Regions from separate parts of the Delftia sp. 60 genome, predicted to be linked through region 3. Evidence: predicted binding sites of a transcription regulator. Region 3 holds the regulator's gene; each other region holds the start of a gene.
The links. The regulator FNR, encoded in region 3, switches genes on or off when oxygen is low (the NO sensors DNR and NnrR bind a similar motif). The targets are predictions, from matches to a motif close to TTGATNNNNATCAA.
Positions count from the first base shown of each region.

Region 1 (7,904 bases), 1.6 Mb from region 3:
CCCATGTGGCGCTGCGCTACGACGCGCCCGGCCGCTGGTGGGCGCAGGCCGCCGTGCAGGGCACGGGCAAGGTCTACCTGGACGCCGCCAACGCCTACCGCCGCCCCGGCTACGGGCTGCTCAACCTGTCGGCCGGCTATGCCCAGGGGTCCTGGGAAATCGCCGCCTACCTGCGCAATGCCGCCAACCGCCGCTACGACGCCGTGGGCTACCTGAATGGCCAGGTCGTGGTCTACAGCCCGCCGCGCGAGTTCGGCGTGCGGCTGACCTGGCGCATGTGACTCCCTTTCGTGAAAAGGACCTTCCGATGAATACACCCCGCTGTGAATCCCCTACCCACGCCCCCTCCCACGCCCTGCAACCGCTGTGGGATCTGGCCTCCGCCCAGGTCCAGGCCGAGGCCCTGGTGCTGGCGCTCGAATCGGGCGCCCTGGACCGGCTGGCCACGCCCCAGACGCCGGCCGAGCTGGCCCAGGCCCAGGGCTGGAACGAGGCCAATACCTCCCACTGGATGGAATTGCTGTGGAGCATGGGCCTCCTGCGGCGCGGCCAGCACGAGCCCGTGAGCTACCTGTTGGCCACCGACGCGCTGCGCTACCTGCACAGCGCATCGCCCGAGTCCTGCGGCGCGGCCTGGCTGTTCCGCCTGCGCTCGCTGCGCCACTCCGCCACGCTGCTGCGCGGCCTGGTCGAGCACGGCCCTGCCGGTGACGGCTCGGCCTGCAGCGCCCCCTTGGCCACGGGCAATGCCGAAGGCTGGGCCGCCGCCGCGCGCGCCCAGATCGGCCAGGAGCAGCGCGCCGTCAGCGTGCCTGCCGCGCTGCAGGTGCTGGACCAGGTGCCCGAGGTCGCTGCCGGCGCAGGCACCCCGCGCCGCATGCTGGACCTGGGCGGCGGCCCCGGCTGGATTGCGCTGGCCCTGCTGCGCCGGCAGCCCGCGCTGCAGGCCAGCGTCTTCGACTGGCCCGAGGCCGTGGCCGTGGCGGCGGACAACGCCCGCCAGTCCCGCCTGTCCGACCGCTTCACCGCGCTGGGCGGCAACCTGGCCACGGACGGCATAGGCAGCGGCTACGACCTGGTCTGGTGCTCGTCCGTGCTGCACTTCGTGCCCGATGCGGCAGCCGTGGTCGCCAAGGTGTTCGACGCGCTGGCGCCCGGCGGCGTCTTCGTCTGCGCCCATGCCGAGGTGGATGAGACGCCCGAAGCCGCCCTGCGCACCCTGCCCTACTACCTGCCCATGCGCCTGCTGGGCCGCAGCGTGACCCGGCGCGGCGAGCTGCAGGCGCTGCTGGCGCAGGCGGGTTTCGAGCGCATCGAACGCATCGAGTCGCGCGAGTTTCCGATGGCGCCGCTGGCCGTGCTCATTGCCCGCAAGGCCGCGCCATGAAGGCCGCAGCTCCCCGCCCTGTCTGGCTGCTCCAGGCCCTGTTCGGCTGGCTGCACCTGGCGCTCACCGCCCCCAGCGTCTACCTCTGGCTGGGCCTGCCCCTGGTCATGCGCCAGCATGGCTGGTCGGGCACGGCCATCGGCCTGTTCCAGCTGGCGGGGCTGCCCGCGCTGATCAAGTTCGCGCTGGCCGCGCCCGTGGAAGCGCGCAGCGCGAACGGCCAGCCGCGCTACCGCGCCTGGGCGCTGGCCCTGTGCCTGGCTTATGCGGCCGTGCTGCTGGCCCTGGGCTGGCAGCAGTTGCTGGCCGAGCGCCTGTGGCTGTTCGGCCTGGCCTTCGCGGCCGCGCTGGCCGCCACCTGGGCCGACATTCCCGTCAGCGCCCTGGCCATCCGCCTGCTGCCCGCGTCCGAGCGCATGCGCGCCGGGGGCGTGCGCGCAGCGGCGCTGTCGCTGGGCGCCATCGTGGGCGGCGGGATGATGCTGCTCATGCAGGCGAAATGGGGCTGGCGCGCGCCCTTCCTCTGCCTGGCCGGCACGCTGGCGCTGGGCGCCCTGCTGCTGGCCTGGGTGGTGCGCCATGAGCCCGGGGAGGCGCCCTCGCCTGTGCTGCTGCCTGCGCCCAAAGCTGGACTGGCCGCCATGGTCCGCGGCTATGGCGCCCAGCCCGGCGCCTGGCGCTGGACCCTGGTGCTGGTCAGCTACTTCCCCTTCATCGGCGCGGCCTGGTTCTACCTCAAGCCGCTGATGCTGGACCACGGCTTCGCGCCGGCCCAGGCTGCCCTGCTGGCCGGCATGGGCGGCGGCGTGGTGGCTGCGCTGGCGGGCGCGGCCTCGCCCCTGTTCACGCGTCGCCTGGGCACCCGGCGCGCCCTGCCCCTGTATGCGGGCTGCAACGTGGCGGCGCTGGCGCTGCTGGCGGCCGTCATCGCAGCCGGCGCCCCGCCCCCGGGCCTGGTCGCGGCCGTGGCCTGCGTGGCAGCAGCCATGGGCGCCTCCTCGGCCTGCGTCTTCGGACTGATGATGCAATTCGCCCGCCCGCGCTGGCAGGCCTTCGACTACGGCCTGCAGGCCAGCCTGTTCGCCGCCAGCCGCATGCTGGTGCCGCTGGCGGCCGGCGTGGCGCTGGACGCCATGGGCGCGGCGGCCATGCTCACCGGGCTGACCGTGGCGGCCGCGCTGGCGTGGGTATGGGCGCTGCGGTGTGCGGGGGATGGTTGGGCTTCAGCCACAGCGTAGGCCGCTAATCCCGCTGCCGCTCCGACGCATACACCGCCGCCTGCACGCGCGAGCTCAGGCCGAGCTTGCGCAGGATGTGTTGCACATGGATCTTGACCGTGGTCTCGGCAATGTCCAGCGTGCGGGCGATTTCCTTGTTGCTGGCGCCCCGGGCGATCTGGACCAGCACCTCTTCCTCGCGCGGGGACAGCGGCGAGGCCGGGGCCTCGTCCGGCTCGGGCGCCTGGGGCTCGGGGGCGCCCTGGGACTGGAAGGCGGCCACCAGCTTGCCCATCATCTCGGGGCTGACCACAGGCTCGCCGCGCGCGGCGCGGCGCAGGGCCTCGGACAGCAGGTCGCCGTCGATGGTCTTGAGCAGATAGCCCTGGGCGCCGTTGCGCAGCGCGGCCGCCAGGTCCTGGCCGTCCTCGCTCACGGTGAGCATGACGACGCGACTGCCGGGCGATGCGGCCCGCAGGCCCGCGATGGCATCGACGCCCAGCACGCCCGGCAGGTGGTTGTCCAGCAGGATGACCTGGGGCGCCAGCGCGGGCACCAGGCGCAGGGCCTCGCCCGCGTCGCCGGCCTCGCCGACCACGCGCAGGCCTGCGTCCTGGGCGATGAGGGCGATCAGGCCGCGGCGGAACAGCGTGTGGTCGTCGATGACGAAGACGGAGATGGGGCTGGAGAAGGACATGGGGCGGTCTTTTTCTTGCGGGAGCGTGTCACGCGTTCGAGGGGAGGGCCTGCGCTGGCGCGCCGGCCGAGGCCGACGGCGGCAGCTCGATCAGCACGCGCGTGCCCTCGCCGGGGCGCGAATGGACATGGACCAGCGCCTGGGCCAGCAGGGCGCGCTCGCGCATGATGCCCAGGCCCACATGCAGCGAGTCCGGCGCAACGGCGGCGGGGACGAAGCCGCAGCCGTCGTCGCAGACTTCGAAGCGCCAGGGGTGGCGCCCCACGCGCAGCTCCACATGCCTGGCACCCGCGTGCTTGCGCACGTTGGACAGCGCCTCCTGCACCATGTGCAGCACCTGGATCTGCACGTCGGGCGCCAGCGGCAGGCCCTGGCCCGTCATGCTCAGCGAGGTGGCAATGCCCGTCTGGTGCTCGAACTTGGACAGTGTGGCGCGCAGCGCGGCCTCGATGTCCTCGGCGCTGGTGCGCGTGCGGAAATGCACCAGCAGCTCGCGCACGTCGGCATAGCATTCGCGCACGCCCACTTCCAGCTCGCCCAGGCTGCGGTCGCGCGCCTCGTCGCGGCCCTTGGCCACGGCGTCGCGCAGCAGCTGGGTCTGTATCTTGAGAAAGGCCAGCGACTGGGCAATGGAGTCATGCAGCTCGCGTGCGATCAGGCCGCGCTCCTCGGCCACGGCGGCCTCGCGCTCCAGCGCCGTGGCGCGCAGGCTTTCCATGGCGCTGGCCAGGTGGCGCGCCATGGCGGACAGCAGGTCGCGCATGTCGTCCGTGAGCACCACGGTGGAGCGAAAGAACAGGTTGACCTCGCCCAGCAGGCGCTGCTGCAGTTGCACGGGGATGCTGACCACGGTCTCGAAGCCGGCCTCGCGGCAGTGCGGCAGCTGCAGGTCGCTGGACGGCGTGATGGGGATCACGCGCAGCCGCGCCTGCTCGCGCGGCTGGCCGCACAGGCAGGCGCCCGTGTGCAGGCAGTGCTCCTGCACCGACATGGACTGGGGCAGGCCGTCGCCGGCCAGCAGCACGTAGCGCTCGTTGGCCTCGTCGGACCAGCGCACCGTGGCCGCATCGGCCTGGGCCGCCAGGCGGACCTGGCGCACAAAGCCTTCGGCCAGGGACTGCAGGCTGGCGGCCTCCGACGCCTGCACGCTGACCGCGTACAGCGCCTGCAGCTGCTGGTGCTGCACGTTGAGGCTGGCGGTCTTCTCGCGCACCTTGTCCTCCAGCTCGGCGTGAGAGCTTTGCAGCGACTGGGCCATGAGGTTGAAGCCGGCCGCCAGCTGGCCGAACTCGTCGTCCACCTCCACGCTCATGCGCGTGTCCAGGTGTCCGCGGCGCATGCGCTCCAGCGCCGAGCGCAGCTGGCCCACGGGATGCAGCACCAGCCAGTAGCTGGTGGCCATGAAGCTCACGGCCGCGATGATGGCCAGCGCCATCAGACACATCTGAAACAGGTGCAGGATGGCCGTCCAGCGCGAGAGCCGGTCCTCGATGGCCTCGACAAAGCCGTCCACCTCGCGCACGAAGGCGTCGGCGCTGCCCATGATGGCCTGCGCATCGACATGGTCCTCGGCCTGCCACTGCGTGCGCAGCGCACTCCAGTCGCCGCGTATGCGCTCGTAGCGCGCGCTGACCGCATCGCTCCAGGGCACGAACAGCGGCCGCGACATGTCGCCGCTGCGCAGCAGGTCCAGGCTGGCGTCGAACTGCCGTGCGCGCTCCTGCCACTGCGCAGGCGCCTCGTTCTGGCGCGCCATGGCCATGCGCACCATGCTCATGCGCAGCCGCCCGGCCTCGTTCACCGCCGCCGCACCGCCTTCCAGTTGCCAGGCCACCCACAGCGTGAAACCGATGGAGGCCACGGCCGCGAGCAGGCAGGCTGCGCCCATGAGCAGCAGCTTGGTCGAAAGCGAGGGCTTGCCATGCATGGCTGCACTGTAGCCACGGCACATTTGCGCGTCTTGACCTGAATCAAGCGCCGCCCGTTTGCGCCGTGCTCCCGCCCCGATTCCTAGGATCCTTTCAACTGCCCCCAACGCCCACAGGGCCTATGGCGTCCCCGGGCGAGGCCAGTGTTTAGCATGGGGCCATGCAAGTCCGCTCCATCCCCCGCCCCTTCATCCGCACCCCGCGCCTTGCCGGCCTGGCTGCGGCCGCATTGCTGGCGGCAGCCCTTGCCGGCTGCGCCAGCTCCTCCGCCCCGGCGCGGGACTGGACGCAGCAGCTGCAGCGCTGGTCCGACGCGCCCATCGTGCTGCTGGGCGAGCAGCACGATGCGGTCGCCCACCAGTCCTGGCAGCAGGCCACGGTGGAGCAGTTGGCAAAACAGGAGCGCCTGGCCGCGCTGGTGATCGAGATGGCGCCGCGCACGGGCTCCACGGCCAGCCTGGCACGCGATGCCTCCGAGGACGCGGTGCAGCAGACCCTGCGATGGCAGGACGCGGCCTGGCCCTGGCCGCGCTACCGCGGCGTGGTCATGGCCGCCGTGCGCGCGGGCGTGCCGGTGCTGGGGGGCAACCTGCCGCGCGCCGACATGAAGCAGGCCATGCGCAACGAGAACCTGGACACCCACCTGCCGCCCGAGGGCTGGCAGCGCCAGCTCGACGCCATCCGCGAAGGCCACTGCGGCCTGCTGCCCGACACCCAGCTGGCGCCCATGGCCCGCATCCAACTGGCCCGCGATGCCAGCATGGCCGAGGTGGCCAGGGCCGCAGTCAAGCCCGGCAAGACCGTGCTGCTGGTGGCCGGACGCGGCCACGTGCTGCGCGGCGTGGGCATTCCCACCTGGCTGCCCGAGGCCGCAGGCGCCAAGGTGGCCGTGGCGCAGGCGGGGGAGACATCGGTGGCGCAGGCCTCGGATGTGGATTGGCTGCAGAAGACGGATGCCCTGCCCGCCAAGGACCACTGCGCCGAGCTGCGGGAGAAGTTCAGGAATCCGCCGGCGCCGCGGGCCGATGCGGGCTGAAGCCCGCTGATTCCTGAAGAGGTTGCGGCCGGCCTTGCGACCGGCCGGAAATCAGCGGTAGAACGCCTCCACGGCGCCCTTGAGCTTGATCAGCAGGGGCTTTCCCTTGCGGTCCACCGTCTTGCCGGCCGGCACCTTGATCCATCCCTCGCTCACGCAGTATTCCTCCACATCGAAGCGCTCGTTGCCGTTGAAGCGGATGCCGATGTCGTGCTCGAACACGGCGGCCACATGGTGCGGGCTGCGCGGGTCGATGGACAGGTGGTCGGGCAGCGCGGGGCGATCGGCGGGTGCGTTGGCGTCGGTCATGGTCTTGTTCTCGCAAGAGGGTTCTGAAGAAAGCCGGTATTGTCCGCGCAATTCGCAGGCAGGCGCTGGCTGACAGGCTTTGGCGGCAGGCATCGTCATGCGGATGGCGGACGGGCGTCGTATGCTGCGCTCCATGCTGTCGCCAGAGCAACGTCAAACACTGAAGTCGGCCAAGCGCCTGCCGCTGGCGCTGCTGCTGTTCGTGGCGCTGGGCTTCGTGGCCTCGTCCGTGGCGGCGGGGCACTGGCAGCAGGTGCCGCTGTGGCTGGCCTGCATCAAGGCCGTGACCGAGGCCTCGCTGGTCGGCGCGCTGGCCGACTGGTTTGCGGTGTCGGCGCTGTTCCGGCGCATTCCGCTGCCCCTGGTCGGGCGCCATACGGCCATCATCCCGCGCAACAAGGACCGCATCGGCGAGAACCTGGCGAATTTCGTGCGCGACAAGTTCCTGGACGGCCCTTCGCTGGTGGCGCTGATCGAGCGCCATGATCCTGCGCGCGTGCTGGCCGGCTGGCTGACCACGCCGGCCAACAGCACCCTGCTGGGGCGGCAGGTGGCGCGGCTGGCGCTGGCGGCGCTGGAGATGGTGCAGGACCGGCAGGTGGAGCGCTTTCTGACACAGGCATTCAAGGCCTTGCTGGCCCAGGTGGATCTGCCCCGCGCGGCGGCGGATCTGTTGTCGGGCCTGACCAAGGACGGCCGCCACCAGGCCGTGCTGGACGATGTGCTGGCCCGCGTCAGCGGCGTGCTGCGCGAGGCCGAGACCCATGTGCTGATCGCCCAGACCATCGTGCTGTGGCTCAAGCGCGAGCATCCGCTCAAGGAAAAGATGCTGCCCACGGACTGGCTCAGCGACAAGGGCGCCAGCGCCATTGCGGGCGCGCTCGACAGCCTGTTGCAGGACATTGCCAGCAACCCCGAGCACCACATGCGCAAGGCCTTCGACGCCTCCGTGGACCGGCTGGTCACGCGGCTGCAGTCCGACCCCGCCATGTCCGAGCGCGCCGAGCGGCTGCGCCACTACCTGCTGCACGACGAAAAGCTGGCCGGCTACCTGCGGGCGCTGTGGCTGGGCCTGCGCGCCAAGCTGCAGGCGGACCTGGCCAACGAGCATTCGCAGGTGGCGCGCAAGACCGCCGCCATGGGCCGCTGGCTGGGCCAGTCGCTGGCGCACGACGAGGCGCTGCGCAGCTCCATGAACGAGCGCCTCAAGCGCTGGGCCCAGGCGCTGGCGCCCGATGTCTCGCAGTTCCTGGCCCAGCACATCGCCGATACCGTGCGGCGCTGGGATGCGCGCGAGCTGTCCGAGCTGATCGAGCTGCACATCGGCAAG
Region 1 covers NZ_PEFD01000001.1:1,250,779-1,258,682, reverse strand. The annotation lists gene CLV01_RS05750 (TonB-dependent receptor) at 1-281, shown strand, start outside; gene CLV01_RS05745 (class I SAM-dependent methyltransferase) at 308-1,387, shown strand; gene CLV01_RS05740 (MFS transporter) at 1,384-2,625, shown strand; gene CLV01_RS05735 (response regulator) at 2,630-3,301, opposite strand; gene CLV01_RS05730 (type IV pili methyl-accepting chemotaxis transducer N-terminal domain-containing protein) at 3,330-5,228, opposite strand; gene CLV01_RS05725 (ChaN family lipoprotein) at 5,390-6,265, shown strand; gene CLV01_RS05720 (DUF3297 family protein) at 6,317-6,574, opposite strand; gene CLV01_RS05715 (DUF445 domain-containing protein) at 6,696-7,904, shown strand, end outside.
Region 1: the regulator FNR is predicted to act here: its motif matches at 5,262-5,275, upstream of CLV01_RS05730 (type IV pili methyl-accepting chemotaxis transducer N-terminal domain-containing protein).

Region 2 (7,904 bases), 1.7 Mb from region 3:
CGGGCGCGGCATCTTCCGCGCCGTGGACGGCGTGTCGCTGCGCGTGCGCCGGGGCAGCACACATGCCATCGTGGGCGAGTCGGGCTCGGGCAAGACCACCACCATCCGCGCCATCGTGGGCCTGGGCCGGCCCACGGCGGGCCGCATCCGCATCGAAGGCACCGAGGTCACGGGCCTGCGCGGCGAGGCCCTGCGCCAGCTGCGCCGCCGCGTGCAGCTGGTCTACCAGAACCCGTTCAGTTCTCTGGACCCGCGCCAGAGCGTGTTCGACATCATCGAGGAGCCCCTGCTGAACTTCGACCCGCTGCCGGCCGATGAGCGCCGCCGGCGCGTGCACGACATGCTGGAGCGCGTGGGCCTGCCGGCCGCCGTGCTGCAGCGGCGCCCGCATGCGCTGTCGGGCGGCCAGCGCCAGCGCGTGGCGATTGCGCGCGCCCTGGTGCTGCAGCCGCAGGTGCTGGTGCTGGACGAGGCCGTATCGGCCCTGGACGTGACGGTGCAGGCGCAGATCCTCGCCCTGCTCGCCCAGCTGCAGCAGGACCTGGGGCTGACCTATCTCTTCATCTCGCACGACCTTGCCGTGGTGCGCCAGATCGCCGACACGGTGTCGGTGCTGCGCGCGGGCCGGGTGGTGGACGCGGGCAGCGTGGAGGAAGTGTTCCTGCGCCCCACCAGCGACTACACGCGTGAACTCATGGACGCCATTCCCGGCAAAAGGAGCATTGATTTTGTCCCTCATACCGCCTGACACACACGCTGGCGCCACCCCCCGCAGCGGCCCGCGCCTGGGCTTCTTCAGCCGCCTGCTCGACGATGTGCCGGCCGGCGAACGCTACCGTCTGGTGGCCGAGCAGATCGCCCATGCCGAGGCCCAGGGCTTCGACTCGGCCTGGGTGGCCCAGCACCATTTCCATGAAAGCGAGGGCGGCCTGCCCTCGCCCTTCGTCTTTCTGGCCCATGTGGCGGCGCGCACGCGGCGCATCCGCATCGGCACGGGCGTGATCACGCTGCCGCTGGAAAACGCGCTGCGCGTGGCCGAGGACGCGGCCGTGCTGGACCTGCTGACCGGCGGCCGCCTGGAGGTGGGCCTGGGCACGGGCGGCACGGCCGAATCCTTCGAGGCCTTTGGCGTGCAGGGCGCCGAGCGCGGCGCCGTCTTCGCACGCAACTTCGGCGTGCTGCAGGACGCCTGGGCCGGGCGCGCGCTGGCCGGTGGCGTGCGCCTGTACCCGGCCGCGCCGCAGCTGCTGGAGCGCGTCTGGCAGGCCACGTTCTCGGCCGAGGGCGGTGCGCGGGCCGGGGCCAACGGCGACGGCCTGATGCTGTCGCGCACCCAGCCACGGCCCGAAGGCGCGCCGCAGGCCACGCTGTCCGAGATCCAGAACCCCATCATCGACGCCTACCTTGCCCGCCTGCCCGCGGGGCGGGCGCCGCGCATCCTGGGCTCGCGCACGCTGTTCGTGGCCGACCGCCGAGACGAGGCGCTGCGCTGGGCCGAGGCCGGCCTGCGCCGCGTGGCCCTGCGCCATGCGGCCCAGCCCTCGCAGTGGGCGGCCCGCGTCGATCCGCAGGCGCCGCTGGCCGATCTCATCGCCGCCTACGACGTGCATGTGGGCACGCCCGACGAGGTCATCGCCTCGCTGCGCGCCGACACGGCGCTGGCGCGCGTGAGCGACATCGTCTTCCAGGTGCATTCCATCGACCCGCCGCACAACGCCATCCTGCGCTCCATCGAACTGACGGCCGCCCATGTGGCCCCGGCCCTGGGCTGGCGCCGTGCCGATGAGTCCACATCCACGTCCACCCCAGCGCCCTCTTCCCTCCCCGCAGTCCGGGCCGGACTGCTGCAAGCCGCATGACCATGAACACCACCGCAACGCCCCGCTTTCCCGGCGACGTGATCGACCACCTCGCCGACATCACCCCCGGCAGCGCCCTGGACCGCGTGCGCCGCCACCGCTCCGAGGCACGCACGCAGGCCCAGCAAAGCTTTGCCGCCCTGTTCACGCCCGCCGAGCCCGTGCCCGGCACGGTCTCGCTGCGCGAGCGGCTGGCCCTGGCCGCCTTCACGGCCGGGCTGCATGGCGAGCCGCGCAGCGCCGTCTTCTATACACGCGCGCTGGCCACCGAGGATGCGGAACTGGCCGCCGTGGTGGCGTCCGAAGTGGTGCGTGGCCGCGCCCAGAGCCTGCAGGCCGGCAGCGGCCCGCACGGCCCCTACGGCAGCTACCCGGCAGGCCCGCTGAGCCGCGAGGACCAGCCCGGCCCCGCCTATGCCGTGGACCCGGCCCACGCCGCACTGCTGGGTCCGCGCCTGGCCGCGGCGCTGGCCCATGCCCACCTGCTGGCCTACCACCCGCGCGACGCCAGCGCCGGGGCCCTGCAGGCGCTGCAACAGGCGGGCTGGAGCGAGACGGACATCGTCATCCTGTCCCAGCTGGCGTCCTTCCTGTCCTTCCAGATCCGCGTCGTGGCGGGGTTGCGCGTGCTGGCTGCACGCCCCGCGCCCCAGGCAGCCCATCAACCCAACACCCTGCAAGCCCAGCCATGACCTCAACGAACTCCGCCGCTCCCCAGGTCTTCACCCAGGAACAACTCGACTGGCTGCCATGGATTGAGCCGCTGGACGAAAGCGAGCTGACAGAACGCCACCATGCAGGCCTGGTCGATGCCTCACGCGCGCAGTCGCCCTACTTCCGTCTGCTGGCGCGCGACCCCGACACGCTGGGCGCGCGCACGCGCACCGACAAGGACATCTTCTACAACCCTGACGCCGGCCTGCCGCGCGCCGAGCGCGAGCTGGCCGCTGCGGCCACCTCGCGCGCCAATGGCTGCATCTACTGCGCCTCGGTCCACGCACGCTTTGCCACGCACTTCTCGCGCAGGGGAGGCGACGTGCAGCGCCTGCTCGACGAAGGCCCGGGCACGGACCTGGGGCCGCGCTGGAACGCCATCGTCACGGCGGCCGTGGCGCTGACCCAGACGCCGCCTGCGCTGGAGCCCGCCCACATCGATGCGCTGCGCACCGCAGGCCTGGACGATGCCGCCATCTCCGATGTGCTGCACGGCACGGCCTTCTTCAACTGGGCCAACCGGCTCATGCTGTCGCTGGGCGAGTCACGGACCACGGCTTGAGGGCGCCCGCCCTCACCACAGGCCCAGCAGCTTCCACCAGACACTGCCGACCACGGCAAAGATCAGCAGTTCGATCATGCACATGGCCGCACCCACGCGCCACCAGTTGCCAAGCGTGACGTAGCCGCTGCCGAAGATGATGGGCGAAGTGCCGGTGGCGTAGTGGGTCAGCGTCATCATGATGGCCGAGCCGGCCGTCATCATCAGCATGAAGGGCACGACATAGTCGGCCGGAATCAGCTGCGCGCCCACGGTCAGGAAGGCCAGCATCATCGCGCTGATGTGGGCCGTGGTGCTGGCGAACAGGTAGTGCGAGAACACGAACACGCCCACCAGGATGGCCGCCACCGGCAGCCAGTCCAGGCCGCTGGCGACGATGGCGTTCTTCATGCCCACGGCAAACCAGGACACCACGCCGAGCTTGTTGAGCTGCTCGGCCAGCATGACCAGGGCGCCGAACCACACCAGGGTATCCCAGGCGCTTTTCTCGGACAGCACGTCATCCCAGTCGATGGTGCCCGTGATGATCAGCACGAACAGGCCCAGGAAGGCGACCACGGTGGGGTCCAGCACGAAGGCCGGGCCGAACAGCATCTGCGGCACGTTGGCCCACAGCAGCAGCATCAGGCCGAAGGTGCCCAGCATCACGCGCTCCTTGCCCGACAGCGGCCCCATGCGCGCCATCTCGCTGCGCGCGTACTCCACGGCATTGGGCGTGGCCTTGAGCTCGGGCGGCGACAGCAGGTAGATCACCAGCGGCATCAGCAGCAGGCACAGCAGGCCCGGCAGCAGCATGTACAGCGCCCAGGTGGTCCAGCTCAGGTGCAGGGCCTGGCCCGTGGCCTTGGCCACGAAATCCACCACCAGCGGGTTGGGCGCGGTGGCGGTCAGGAACATGGCCGAGGTGATGGGATTGGCGTGGTAGTTGACCAGGGCCAGGTAGGTGCCCACCTTGCCCTGCGTGCCCTTGGCCGGGTCCGACTCGAAGGCATTGGCGATGGACTTCATGATCGGGTGCACGATGCCGCCGCCGCGCGCCGTGTTGCTGGGCGTGAACGGTGCCAGCACCAGCTCGCAGATCGCCAGGCCGTAGCCGATGCCGATGGTGCGCTTGCCCAGCAGGGCGATGAACATCAGGCCGATGCGGCTGCCCAGCCCCGTCTTCTTGAGGCCGCGCGAGATCAGGATGGCCACCACGATCAGCCAGATCAGCGGGCTGGCAAAGCTGCTCAGCGCATCGGTGATGGCACCCTTGGACGAGCCGGAGGTGACCTGGGACAGCGAGACGATGACGATGGCCATCAAGGCCATCACGCCGATGGGCATGACCTTGAGGATGATGGCCACGATGGTGGTCAGGAAAATGGCGACCAGCTGCCAGCCCTTGGGCGTCAGCCCCTCAGGCACGGGCATCAGCAGCAGGCCGAACAGCACGGCGGTGGCAATCAGTGCCGGCACCAGCCGGAACGGCACGGCCGCCTTGAAATAGCGGAACAGCGAGGCGATCTTCTCGAGCATGTGGATCCTTTGCGTTGCCGGAGCGGCGCCGAGAGAGCATGGCCTGCCGGGAGCAAAAGCCCACCAGCCTGCACGGGCACTGGCGGCCGCGCCGCATGACTGACATCATGATGCAGTGCAGCATGAGCCCGGCTTCCAGCGGGCGCCTGCGCCACCGAAGTTTGACAGGCATCAAGGCCGGGCCAGTAAACCTGGCGACCCAGGCCACCGAGCCCCGCTCACATGACAGCATCCCCAGACCGGGTGCCTTTCGCCCCGGTGTACCCATGCAGTGAAAAAAGGAGAAAAGCCGACATGCCAGCCAACCGATTCTTGCCCGAGGAATGGGAATGCCGGCTCCAGGAAATCGACCTGGAGATCGCCCGCCACGCCGTCATATGCAAGATCCCGCTGCTGCAGGCCGGTGTGGTGGAGCGCGTGCTGGCCAATGACGCCAGCGTCTGCGGCGCCGAGCACGAGGCCGCATTCAAGACCCTGCGCGGCCTTCTGTACATGCACTACACCGAGCTGCTGCACATCAGCGAAGTGCTCAGCCCCGAGGTCGCCCAGGAAATCGCCCACCGCGTGCGCCTGCGGCTGGGCCAGCGCATCGGCAACCAGCTGGGCGGCTGATGCCGGGCTGTCCGCCTGGCCTTTGCCCTGGCGCGAGGGCATGAAAAAAGGGCTACGACAGTTGTCGTAGCCCTTTTCAATTTGGTTGCGCGAGAAGGATTTGAACCTCCGACCTTTGGGTTATGAGCCCAACGAGCTACCAGACTGCTCCATCGCGCGGTATTCCAAAATTATAGCAGATTATTCAGCTGCCTTGGCTTCGGCGGCGCCTTCTTCAGCGCGCTCGACCAGTTCCACGAAGGCCATGGGGGCGTTGTCGCCCACGCGGAAGCCCATCTTCAGGATACGGGTGTAGCCACCAGGACGCTTTGCGAAGCGGGGGCCCAGCTCGTTGAAGAGCTTGGTCACGCTGTCGCGGTCGCGCAGGCGGTCGAATGCCAGGCGGCGGTTGGCAACGGTGTCGACCTTGGCCAGGGTGATCATGGGCTCGATCACGCGGCGCAGTTCCTTGGCCTTGGGAACGGTGGTCTTGATGGCTTCGTGCTCGATGAGCGAATTCATCATGTTCTTCAGCATCGCCAGGCGGTGCGAAGAGGTGCGATTGAGTTTGCGGAGGCCGTGACCGTGACGCATGGTGCTTTATTCCTAAAATATGTAATTAGGGCTTGCACAAACAAGGATGCAAGCCTGGACCCGTTACCGGATCTGCAGCTTGCCTCAACCGAATTTGCGCAAGTTGTTGATTAATTCGTGCAGCCGTATCAGGTACTGCCCGAGGCACTGAGGCTCTCCAAAAAGGAGAGCCCGCAATTATAGTGCTTAGCGCTTTTCCAGGCCAGCAGGCGGCCAGTTCTCGAGCTTCATGCCCAGCGTCAGACCGCGGGAAGCCAGGACTTCCTTGATCTCGTTGAGCGACTTGCGACCCAGGTTGGGGGTCTTGAGCAGCTCGTTTTCGGTACGCTGGATCAGGTCGCCGATGTAGTAGATGTTCTCTGCCTTGAGGCAGTTGGCCGAACGCACGGTGAGTTCCAGCTCGTCCACGGGACGCAGCAAGATGGGATCAAAGGCGGTTGCGGCACCACGGCCACCGGCCGGAGCATCGAAGACGCTGGCGATATCGCCGCCGTCCAGCTGAGCGAACACGGCGAGCTGTTCCACCAGGATCTTGGCGGAGGCGCGCACGGCGTCCTCGGCAGTGATCGCACCATTGGTTTCGATCTCCACCACCAGCTTGTCGAGGTCGGTGCGTTGTTCAACGCGGGCCGATTCGACGGCGTAGCTCACGCGCTTGACGGGCGAGAACGAAGCGTCCAGCACAATGCGGCCAATCGACTTCGTGGACTCGTCGCCATAGCGGCGCACGTTGCCGGGCACATAGCCGCGGCCCTTCTCCACCTTGATCTGCATGTCCAGCTTGCCGCCTTGCGACAGGTTGGCGATGACATGATCAGGGTTGATGATTTCCACGTCGTGGGGCGTCTGGATGTCGCGCGCCGTCACGACGCCTTCGCCATCCTTGCGCAGCGAGAGCGTGACCTCATCGCGGTTGTGCAGCTTGAACACCACACCCTTGAGGTTCAGCAGGATGTTGACCACATCTTCCTGGACACCGTCGATGGACGAGTACTCGTGCAACACACCAGCAATCGTCACTTCCGTCGCTGCGTAACCCACCATGGACGAGAGCAGGACACGGCGCAGGGCGTTGCCCAGCGTATGGCCGTAGCCACGCTCAAACGGCTCCAGAACAACTTTGGCGCGATTGTGGCCAAGCTGCTCGACATTGATCGTCTTGGGCTTCAGCAAATTGGTTTGCATGCAGACTTCCTCTCAATACCCCCGGCTCGTTACACCGGTAAGGCTGGTGAAGCACCCCAGCGCGATGCCTCGCGGCTGGGGGACGGTTTTACAGAAATGTCGCTGCGCGGAATTAACGCGAGTACAACTCAACGATCAGGGATTCGTTGATGTCTGCACCGAACTCGTCGCGGTCAGGCGACTTCTTGAACGTGCCTTCAGCCTTGTCGGCAGACACTTCCACCCATGCGGGGAAACCGACTTGACCAGCCAGTTGCAGGGCTTCGACGATACGAGCCTGCTTCTTGGACTTTTCACGCACGGCGACCACGTCACCCACCTTCACCATGTAGGAAGGGATGTTGACGGATTGGCCGTTGACCGTGATGGCCTTGTGCGACACCAGCTGACGCGCTTCCGAGCGGGTCGAGCCGAAGCCCATGCGGTACACCACGTTGTCCAGACGCGACTCCAGCAGCGACAGCAGATTGGCACCGGTGTTGCCCTTCTTCTTGTCGGCGGCTTCGAAGTAGCGGCGGAATTGCTTTTCCAGCACGCCGTACATGCGCTTGACCTTCTGCTTTTCACGCAGCTGCAGGCCGAAGTCGGAAGTACGCTGACCGGAAGTGCGGCCGTGCTGGCCGGGCTTGGTGTCGAACTTGGACTTGTCGGCGATCGAGCGACGTGCGCTCTTCAGGAACAGGTCAGTGCCTTCACGGCGGGAGAGTTTGGCCTTGGGGCCGATATAGCGTGCCACTTGATTTCCTTTGTGTCATCTGCCGTGCACAAGCACGGGAGCCGCCCGCGATGTTACACATCTGGGCGGCGGTGGGCTTGGTGAAAAAGCTTAGATACGACGGCGCTTTTGAGGGCGGCAGCCGTTGTGGGGAACCGGCGTCACG
Region 2 covers NZ_PEFD01000001.1:1,181,865-1,189,768, reverse strand. The annotation lists gene CLV01_RS05460 (dipeptide ABC transporter ATP-binding protein) at 1-748, shown strand, start outside; gene CLV01_RS05455 (putative FMN-dependent luciferase-like monooxygenase) at 729-1,859, shown strand; gene CLV01_RS05450 (CMD domain protein) at 1,856-2,551, shown strand; gene CLV01_RS05445 (alkylhydroperoxidase domain protein) at 2,548-3,135, shown strand; gene CLV01_RS05440 (DASS family sodium-coupled anion symporter) at 3,148-4,653, opposite strand; gene CLV01_RS05435 (hypothetical protein) at 4,948-5,265, shown strand; tRNA gene CLV01_RS05430 (tRNA-Met) at 5,348-5,424, opposite strand; gene rplQ (50S ribosomal protein L17) at 5,446-5,838, opposite strand; gene CLV01_RS05420 (DNA-directed RNA polymerase subunit alpha) at 6,025-7,023, opposite strand; gene rpsD (30S ribosomal protein S4) at 7,136-7,759, opposite strand; gene rpsK (30S ribosomal protein S11) at 7,850-7,904, opposite strand, start outside.
Region 2: the regulator FNR is predicted to act here: its motif matches at 4,815-4,828, upstream of CLV01_RS05440 (DASS family sodium-coupled anion symporter).

Region 3 (7,904 bases):
CAAGACGGAAATGGACGCCGTCATCGCCTACCTGCAGGTCCTGGGCCGTTCGGTCAAGTAAAGGAGAGCGACATGGACATCACCACCATGCGCATCGTGGCCACGCTGGCCTCGCTGGCCTGCTTCATCGGCATCTGGTGGTGGGCGTTCGCCCGCCGCAACCAGGCCCGTTTCGACGAGGCCGCCCAGCTGCCGTTCGAGCAAGACTGAGTCCCTCCACCAGAACGAGAACTTCCCATGAGCGATTTCGTAAACAACTTCTGGTCGATCTATGTCACGGCGATCACGCTGGGCGGCATCATCGGCTGCCTGCTGCTGCTGTATCTCACCGCACGCAAGAAGGTGGTCCCCTCGGCCGACAACACCACGGGCCACGTCTGGGACGAGGACCTGCGCGAGCTGAACAACCCCATGCCCAAGTGGTGGATGTGGCTGTTCATCATCACCTCGGTGTTCGGCTTCGCCTACCTGGCGGCCTATCCGGGCCTGGGCTCGTTCGCGGGCAAGCTGGGCTGGACGCAGCTGGGCGCCTATGAAAACGAGATGGCCAAGGCCCGCGCGGACCTGGAGCCGCTGTACGCCAAGTTCACGAGCATGAGCACCGAAGACATGGCCAAGGACCCCCAGGCCATGGCCATCGGCGAGCGCCTGTTCATGAACAACTGCGCACAGTGCCACGGCTCGGACGCACGCGGCGGCAAGAGCTTCCCCAACCTGACCGATGGCGACTGGCTGCATGGCGGCACGCCCGAGAAGATCAGGGAAACCATCACGGGCGGCCGCATCGGCATCATGCCGCCCATGGCCGCTGCCGTCGGCACGCCCGACGATGTGCGCAATCTCTCGCACTATGTGCTGAGCCTGTCGGGCAGCCCGCACGACTCGCTCAAGGCCTCGCTGGGCAAGTCCAAGTTCACGGCCTGCGCAGCCTGCCACGGCATGGACGGCAAGGGCAACCAGGCCCTGGGCGCGCCCAACCTGACCGATGACATCTGGCTGCACGGCTGGGGCGAGGCCGCCATCACGGCCATGATCAACAACGGCAAGCACAACGAGATGCCTGCCCAGAAGGACAAGCTGACCGAGGCGCAGATCGCGGTGCTTGCTTCCTATGTCTGGGGCATGTCGCACAAAGACGGCGCAGTCCGTCAGTAAGCACAGGGGCGGCGCTGCGGCGCCGCCTTTTTGCGTTTTGAGTTTTCAGATATTTCAAAAAAACAAAGGAACCCACCATGAAGCCCGAGAGCGGGGATGACACCGGGAAGCCTCCCCGCAAAGTCATTCCGATCACGCCGGCCACGCCTGATCCGGGCGAGCTGGTGTCGATGTTCGAGTCGGAAAAGAAGGTCTACCCGCGCTCCATCAGCGGTGTCTTCGCACGCTGGCGATGGGCCCTGGTGTTTCTCACGCAACTGGTTTTCTACGGCCTGCCCTGGCTGGAGTGGGGCCAGCGCCAGATGGTGCTGTTCGACCTCGGAACGCGGCGCTTCTATCTCTTCGGGCTGGTGCTGTACCCGCAGGACTTCATCTACCTGGCGGGCCTGCTGATCATCTCGGCGCTGGCATTGTTCCTGTTCACGGCCGTGGCCGGGCGCCTGTGGTGCGGCTTCTCGTGCCCGCAGACGGTCTACACCGAGATCTTCATGTGGGTGGAGCGCAAGGTCGAAGGCGACCGCAGCGCGCGCATGCGGCTGGACAAGAACGGCTGGACCTTCGAGAAGGCCTGGAAGAAGTCGCTCAAGCAGTTGCTGTGGATCGCCATTGCGCTGTGGACCGGCTTCACCTTCGTGGGCTACTTCGTGCCCATCCGCGAGCTGGGCGGCGAGCTGCTGGCGCTGCAGGGCAGCTGGCAGATGTTCTGGGTGCTGTTCTACGGCTTTGCCACCTATGGCAACGCGGGCTACATGCGCGAGCAGGTCTGCAAGTACATGTGCCCCTATGCGCGCTTTCAGAGCGCCATGTTCGACCGGGACACCATGATCGTCAGCTACGACACGGGCCGGGGCGAGCCGCGTGCGCCGCGCACCAAGAAGGTGGACTACAAGGCCCAGGGCCTGGGCGACTGCATCGACTGCAAGATGTGCGTGCAGGTCTGCCCCGTGGGCATCGACATCCGCAACGGTCTGCAATACGAATGCATTGGCTGCGGCCTGTGCATAGACGCCTGCAATTCCATCATGGACAAGATGGAGTACCCGCGCGGCCTGATCCGCCTGACCACGCAGAACGCCATGGCCGGCCTGTGGCGGCGTGCCCAGGTGCTGCGCCGCATCTTCCGTCCGCGCGTGCTGATCTACTCGGCCGTGCTGATCGGCTTGAGCGTGGCCATGATCGTGAGCCTGGCGCTGCGCCAGTCGGTCAAGGTGGACGTGATCCGCGACCGCGCCTCGCTGTCGCGCATCGTGGCGGGCGGCAAGCTGGAGAATGTCTACCGCCTGCAGATCATGAATGCCACCGAGCAGGCCCAGCGCTACCGCATCAGCGCCCATGGCCTCGATGGGCTGGAGCTGGCGTCCGAGCAGGAAGTCGAGGTCGGCCCGGCCGAGACGCGCGGCATTGCGGCGCGCCTGCAGATTCCCTACGGTTCGGCCGAGCCGGGCTCGCACACCGTATTCTTCGATATCGATGCCGTGCATTCAGGCGCGGGACGCGCGTCCGAAAAGGCCGTCTTCCTGGTGCCCCGGTGATGTTCCTGGCAGGCGCGGCACGGTCCGCGCCTGCCGCCTGAAAGAAAGAGGTTTCCCATGTCTTCCAGTCCCGCAGTGTCCGCGCCCGCGCAGGCTCCCTCGCACCCCGACGCCGGCAAGCCCTGGTGGAAGTTCGGCCATGTCTGGCTGGTGGTGGCCGGCCCGGCGGCCGTGGTGGTCGCTGCCGTGATCACGGCCATCATCGCCATCAATGGCGCCGATCCCGTGATCGACCCCGACTACTACCGCAACGGCATCAAGATCAACGAGCGTGCCGATGGCGTGCGCGAAGTGCCCAAGAGCATGGCGCCCGCCGTCACCGGCCGCAACCATGCGGCCACGCCCGCGCACGATCACCCCACCGACCGCTGATCGCCGTGCACCCCTGCAAGAGGCCGCAGTCGCGGCCTTTTTGCATGGCGGATCGCATCTCCGGCATTCGCGACGGGTGAGGGTTTCCTACAGGCGTGCAGGGCGCTGCGGGGCTTGGCGCCATGCGTTGGCGCGGCGCACAATGAAGGCGACCCCTCGACAGCACAAGGAGATCGCTGATGTTGGCCCAACGCTGGATGTGGATTGCCTGGCCTGCCTTTCTGGCAGCCGCCGTGATGGAGATGCTGGTTTTTGCCTTTGTGGACCCGCTGGAGCTGCATTGGCTCGGCGACCTGGGCTGGTCGCGCCAGGGCATCTACACGCTGGCCTTCTTTGCCTTCTGGGGCGTGACCATGCTCTCCAGCCTGATGACCACCATGCTGGGCCGCTCGGCCCGCGATCTCAATGACGGCGTGGTCTCCGAGCCCGACCCGGACCTGGCCATGCAGGGGCTGGGGCGGGACTGAGCGAGAGCCCGCCGCAATGAACAAGGCCCGCTGTCGCGGGCCTTGTTCATTGGCGGATGAATGCTTGCCGCCCTTGCAGCCTCACTGGCACTGCTGGCTGTTGACGATGCGCTTGAGCGCCTCCGTGTCCAGGATGCGCAGATGGCGCTGGCGCACCTCGATGATGTTGTCGTCCGCGAACTTGGAGAAGGTGCGGCTCACCGTCTCCAGCTTCAGGCCCAGGTAGCTGCCGATTTCCTCGCGCGTCATGCGCAGCACCAGTTCGGACTTGGAAAAGCCCCGCGCATGCAGGCGCTGCACCAGGTTGAGCACGAAGGCGGCCAGGCGCTCTTCGGCGCGCATGCTGCCCAGCAGCAGCATCACGCCGTGCTCGCGCACGATCTCGCGGCTCATGACCTTGTGCACATGGTTTTGCAGGGCCGTGACCTCGCGCGACAGGTCTTCCAGCTTGTCGAAGGGCATGACGCAGACTTCGGCGTCTTCCAGCGCGACGGCATCGCAGGTGTGGTGGTCGTTGACGATGCCGTCCAGGCCGATGATCTCGCCGGCCATCTGAAAGCCTGTGACCTGGTCGCGTCCGTCCTCGGTGGCCACGCAGGTCTTGAAGAAGCCGGTGCGGATGGCGTACAGCGAGGTGAATGTCTCGCCGTTGCGAAACAGCAGGCCTCCGCGCTTGACCTTGCGGCGCGTGGCCACGATGTCGTCGATGCGCTGCATCTGCTCGGCATCCAGGCCCATGGGCATGCACAGTTCGCGCAGGTTGCAGTTGGAGCAGGAGGCTTTGATGGTCTGAAGGTTCATGGAGTGATAAACATCAGCGGCACACAGCGTGCCGGCGGTGACCTCGTGGATTGCGATGAGTTGGATCAAATTGTCGCAGCAGTCCCTCAAACAACTCTTGATATGAGTCAAGGACATGACCGATGTGCTGCGGCACAGTCGAGGTATTAGAGGAAAAAACCCATGACCGCTGTCACCCCAGAGCTGCTGCGTCGCTTTGACGTACCGGGGCCCCGATACACCTCGTTCCCTACCGCCGACCGCTTTGTCGAGGCCTTTGGTGCAGAGGACTATATCCTGGCGCTGCAACAACGCAAATCGAGTACCGCAGCGCGTGCCATGCCTTTGTCGCTGTATGTGCACGTGCCCTTTTGCGAGTCGCTTTGCTACTACTGCGCCTGCAACAAGATCGTGACGCGCCACCACGATCGCGCCGCCGTCTACCTGGACTACCTGGCGCGCGAGATGGCCTTGCATACTGCCCATTGCGGCAAGGGCCAGACCGTCAGCCAGCTGCACCTGGGCGGCGGCACGCCCACCTTCTTCTCCGACGACGAGTTGCGCACGCTGATGGGCCTGTTGCGCGAGCATTTCAAGCTGGAGCCGGGTGGCGAGTACTCCATCGAGGTCGATCCGCGCACCGTCAGCGTCGAGCGCCTGGCCGTGCTCAAGGAGCTGGGCTTCAACCGCCTGAGCTTCGGTGTGCAGGACTTTGACGAACAGGTGCAGATCGCGGTTCATCGCGTGCAGCCGGCCGAGCAGGTGTTCGAGCTGGTGGCGGCCGCGCGGCAGCTGGGCTTTGCCTCCATCAACGTGGACCTGATCTACGGCCTGCCCAAGCAGACGCCCGAATCCTTCGAGCGCACGCTGGCCCAGGTCAACGCGCTGCGGCCCGACCGCATCGCGCTCTATGCCTATGCCCACCTGCCCGAGCGCTTCAAGCCGCAGCGGCGCATTGCGGCCGAGGATCTGCCCCAGGGGGCCGACAAGCTGGCCATGCTGTCGCGTTCCATCGCCGCGTTCATGGACGGTGGTTATGTTTACGTGGGCATGGACCACTTCGCCCTGCCCGAGGACTCGCTGGCCGTGGCCAAGCGCCAGGGCCGGCTGCACCGCAACTTCCAGGGCTACAGCACCCAGCCCGACTGCGACCTGATTGCGCTGGGCGTGTCGGCCATCGGCAAGGTGGGTGCCAGCTACAGCCAGAACGCCAAGACGCTGGAGGAGTACTACGACGCCATCGACGCCAGCCACCTGCCCGTGGTGCGTGGCCTGGCGCTGTCGCGCGACGACCTGGTGCGCCGCGCCGTCATCATGGCCATCATGTGCCAGGGCGCCGTGCTGTTCGAGCCCATGGAGCAGGCCTGGCTGCTGGGCTTTCGCGAGTACTTCGCGCCCGAGATGGCGGCCCTGGAGGACCTGCAGGCCAAGGGCCTGGTGCAGATCAGCGACGAGGGCTTCCAGGTCACGCCCATGGGCTGGTACTTCGTGCGCGGCGTGGCCATGCTGTTTGACCGATATCTGCAGGCGGACAAGAACCGGGCGCGGTTTTCGAGGATCATCTAGGCCCCATGCTGTTGTCGCTGCTCTGGACCGCTTTGATCATGGGGCTCGTCGGCGGGCCCCATTGCCTTGCCATGTGCGCTGCGCCCTGCGGCGTGGTCACGGGCGGGGCGGGGCAGGGCGGCGGCTCGCAGGTGGTGGCCGTGCATGGATTGCAAAGCCGGCTGTGGCTGCGCACGGCGCTGTTCCACGGCGGCCGTCTGGCCGGCTATGCCAGCCTGGGCGCTGCGTCTGCCCTGGCCATGGAGAGCCTGTCCTGGCTCACCAGCCAGACCACGGCGCTGCAGCCGTTCTGGACGCTGACCCATGTCGCCGTGATGGCCTGGGGCCTGGCCATGATGGTGCAGGCCCGCCAGCCCGCCTGGCTGGAGTCTGCCGGCCGCGCCGCCTGGCGGCGCGTGCAGCCCTGGGTGTCGGCGCCGGGCGGCACGCTGGCGGCAGGCTATGCCTGGGCGCTCATGCCTTGCGGACTGCTGTATTCGGCCGTGCTGGTCGCCGCGCTCAGCGGCGGCCCGTTGCAGGGCGCGCTGGCCATGGCGGCCTTTGGCGTGGGCAGCGGCCTGTGGCTGGTGGCCGGACCCTGGCTGTGGCGGCTGGGCCGGCAGCGCCTGAACGGCCTGCGCGCCGAATGGGGCACGCGCCTGGCCGGCCTGATGCTGGTGGGCGTGGCCGTCTGGGCGCTGTGGATGGACCTGATCTACAAGCCCAGCCTCTGGTGCCGTTGAGCAACAGCTGAGGCCAGACTTGGCACCTGGGGTCGCGGATTGGCTGCGAGGCCCTCAGAACTGGAGATAATGCCCGAATCATCGGCTTACATATTGCCGATTCCTTCAGCCTCGGGGCCGTTGCCGCGCGTGAACCATTCCGTCCTCATCGATATCCGAGACCTCCGTCCGGGCATGTTTGTCCAGCTCGATGTTGGGTGGCTGAACCATCCCTTTCCGGTCAGCAGCTTCAAGATCACCTCCAGCGCACAGATCCAGACCCTGAAATCCCTGGGCCTGGAGGTGGTGCGCTGTGTCCCGCACAAAAGCGACACCTGGCCCGCCGAGGTGCGCACCCCGCCGCCGCAGGAGCTGCCGCCCGTCGTGGCGGCCCCCGAGCCTGCACCCACCGAACCTGCGCCAGCACCGCTGCTGCTGTCCGTGCCCGACTGGCGCGGCCGGCTGGAGGACTGCAATGCGCGCTTTCAGAAGGTGGAGCGCGGCTATGTGGCCATAGAGACCACCATCGCCAGCGCGCCCGAGCAGGCGCGCATGCCCACCGAGGCCCTGGTCGATGGCTGCCTGGCCGAACTGGCGGGCCCGCAGGACGTGGCCATTCACCTGCTGTCCGATGGCGTGGGCAGTAGCCAGAGCGTGCATGCCGTCAACGTGACCGTGCTCAGCCTGCTGCTGGGCCGGGCCCTGGGCCTGCAGGAATCGCTGCTGCGCGACCTGGGCCTGGCGGCGCTGCTGCATGACGCGGGCAAGCCCGTGGCCGGTGTCGAAGGCATGCACGGCCTGGCCCTGGAGCCTTCCGTGCCCGACGCCCTGCGCGAGCGCTACGAGCGCCATGTGGGCGAATCCGTGGCCATTGCCATGCGCATGGGCCTGTCGGCCCAGGTCACCACGGCCATCGCCCAGCACCATGAATGGGCCGACGGCACGGGGTTCCCGCTGAGCCTGGTGGCCGAAGACATGGAGCTCACGGGCCAGATCCTGGCCCTGGTCAACAGCTACGACCGCCTGTGCAATCCCGGCGATGCACAGACGCCGCATACGCCGCACGAGGCCCTGTCCATGCTGTTCAGCCGGCTGCGCGACAAGTTCGCCGCGCCCGTGCTCAATGGCTTCATCCGCATGATGGGTGTGTTCCCCCGGGCTCGGTGGTGGAGCTGACCGACGGGCGCCATGCCATGGTCATGTCCGTGAATGCATCACGCCCGCTCAAGCCCTCGGTGATGGTGCACGATGCCGGCGTGCCAGCCGCGCAGGCGCCCGTGCTGGCGCTGGAGCTGTTTCCCGAGCTGGGCATACGCCGGGGAGTGGCGCCC
Region 3 covers NZ_PEFD01000001.1:2,849,093-2,856,996, forward strand. The annotation lists gene ccoO (cytochrome-c oxidase, cbb3-type subunit II) at 1-61, shown strand, start outside; gene CLV01_RS12920 (cbb3-type cytochrome oxidase subunit 3) at 73-210, shown strand; gene ccoP (cytochrome-c oxidase, cbb3-type subunit III) at 238-1,155, shown strand; gene ccoG (cytochrome c oxidase accessory protein CcoG) at 1,233-2,687, shown strand; gene CLV01_RS12935 (FixH family protein) at 2,745-3,059, shown strand; gene CLV01_RS12940 (hypothetical protein) at 3,239-3,526, shown strand; gene fnr (fumarate/nitrate reduction transcriptional regulator Fnr) at 3,608-4,327, opposite strand; gene hemN (oxygen-independent coproporphyrinogen III oxidase) at 4,490-5,872, shown strand; gene CLV01_RS12955 (sulfite exporter TauE/SafE family protein) at 5,878-6,594, shown strand; partial or broken gene CLV01_RS12960 (HD-GYP domain-containing protein) at 6,769-7,904, shown strand, end outside.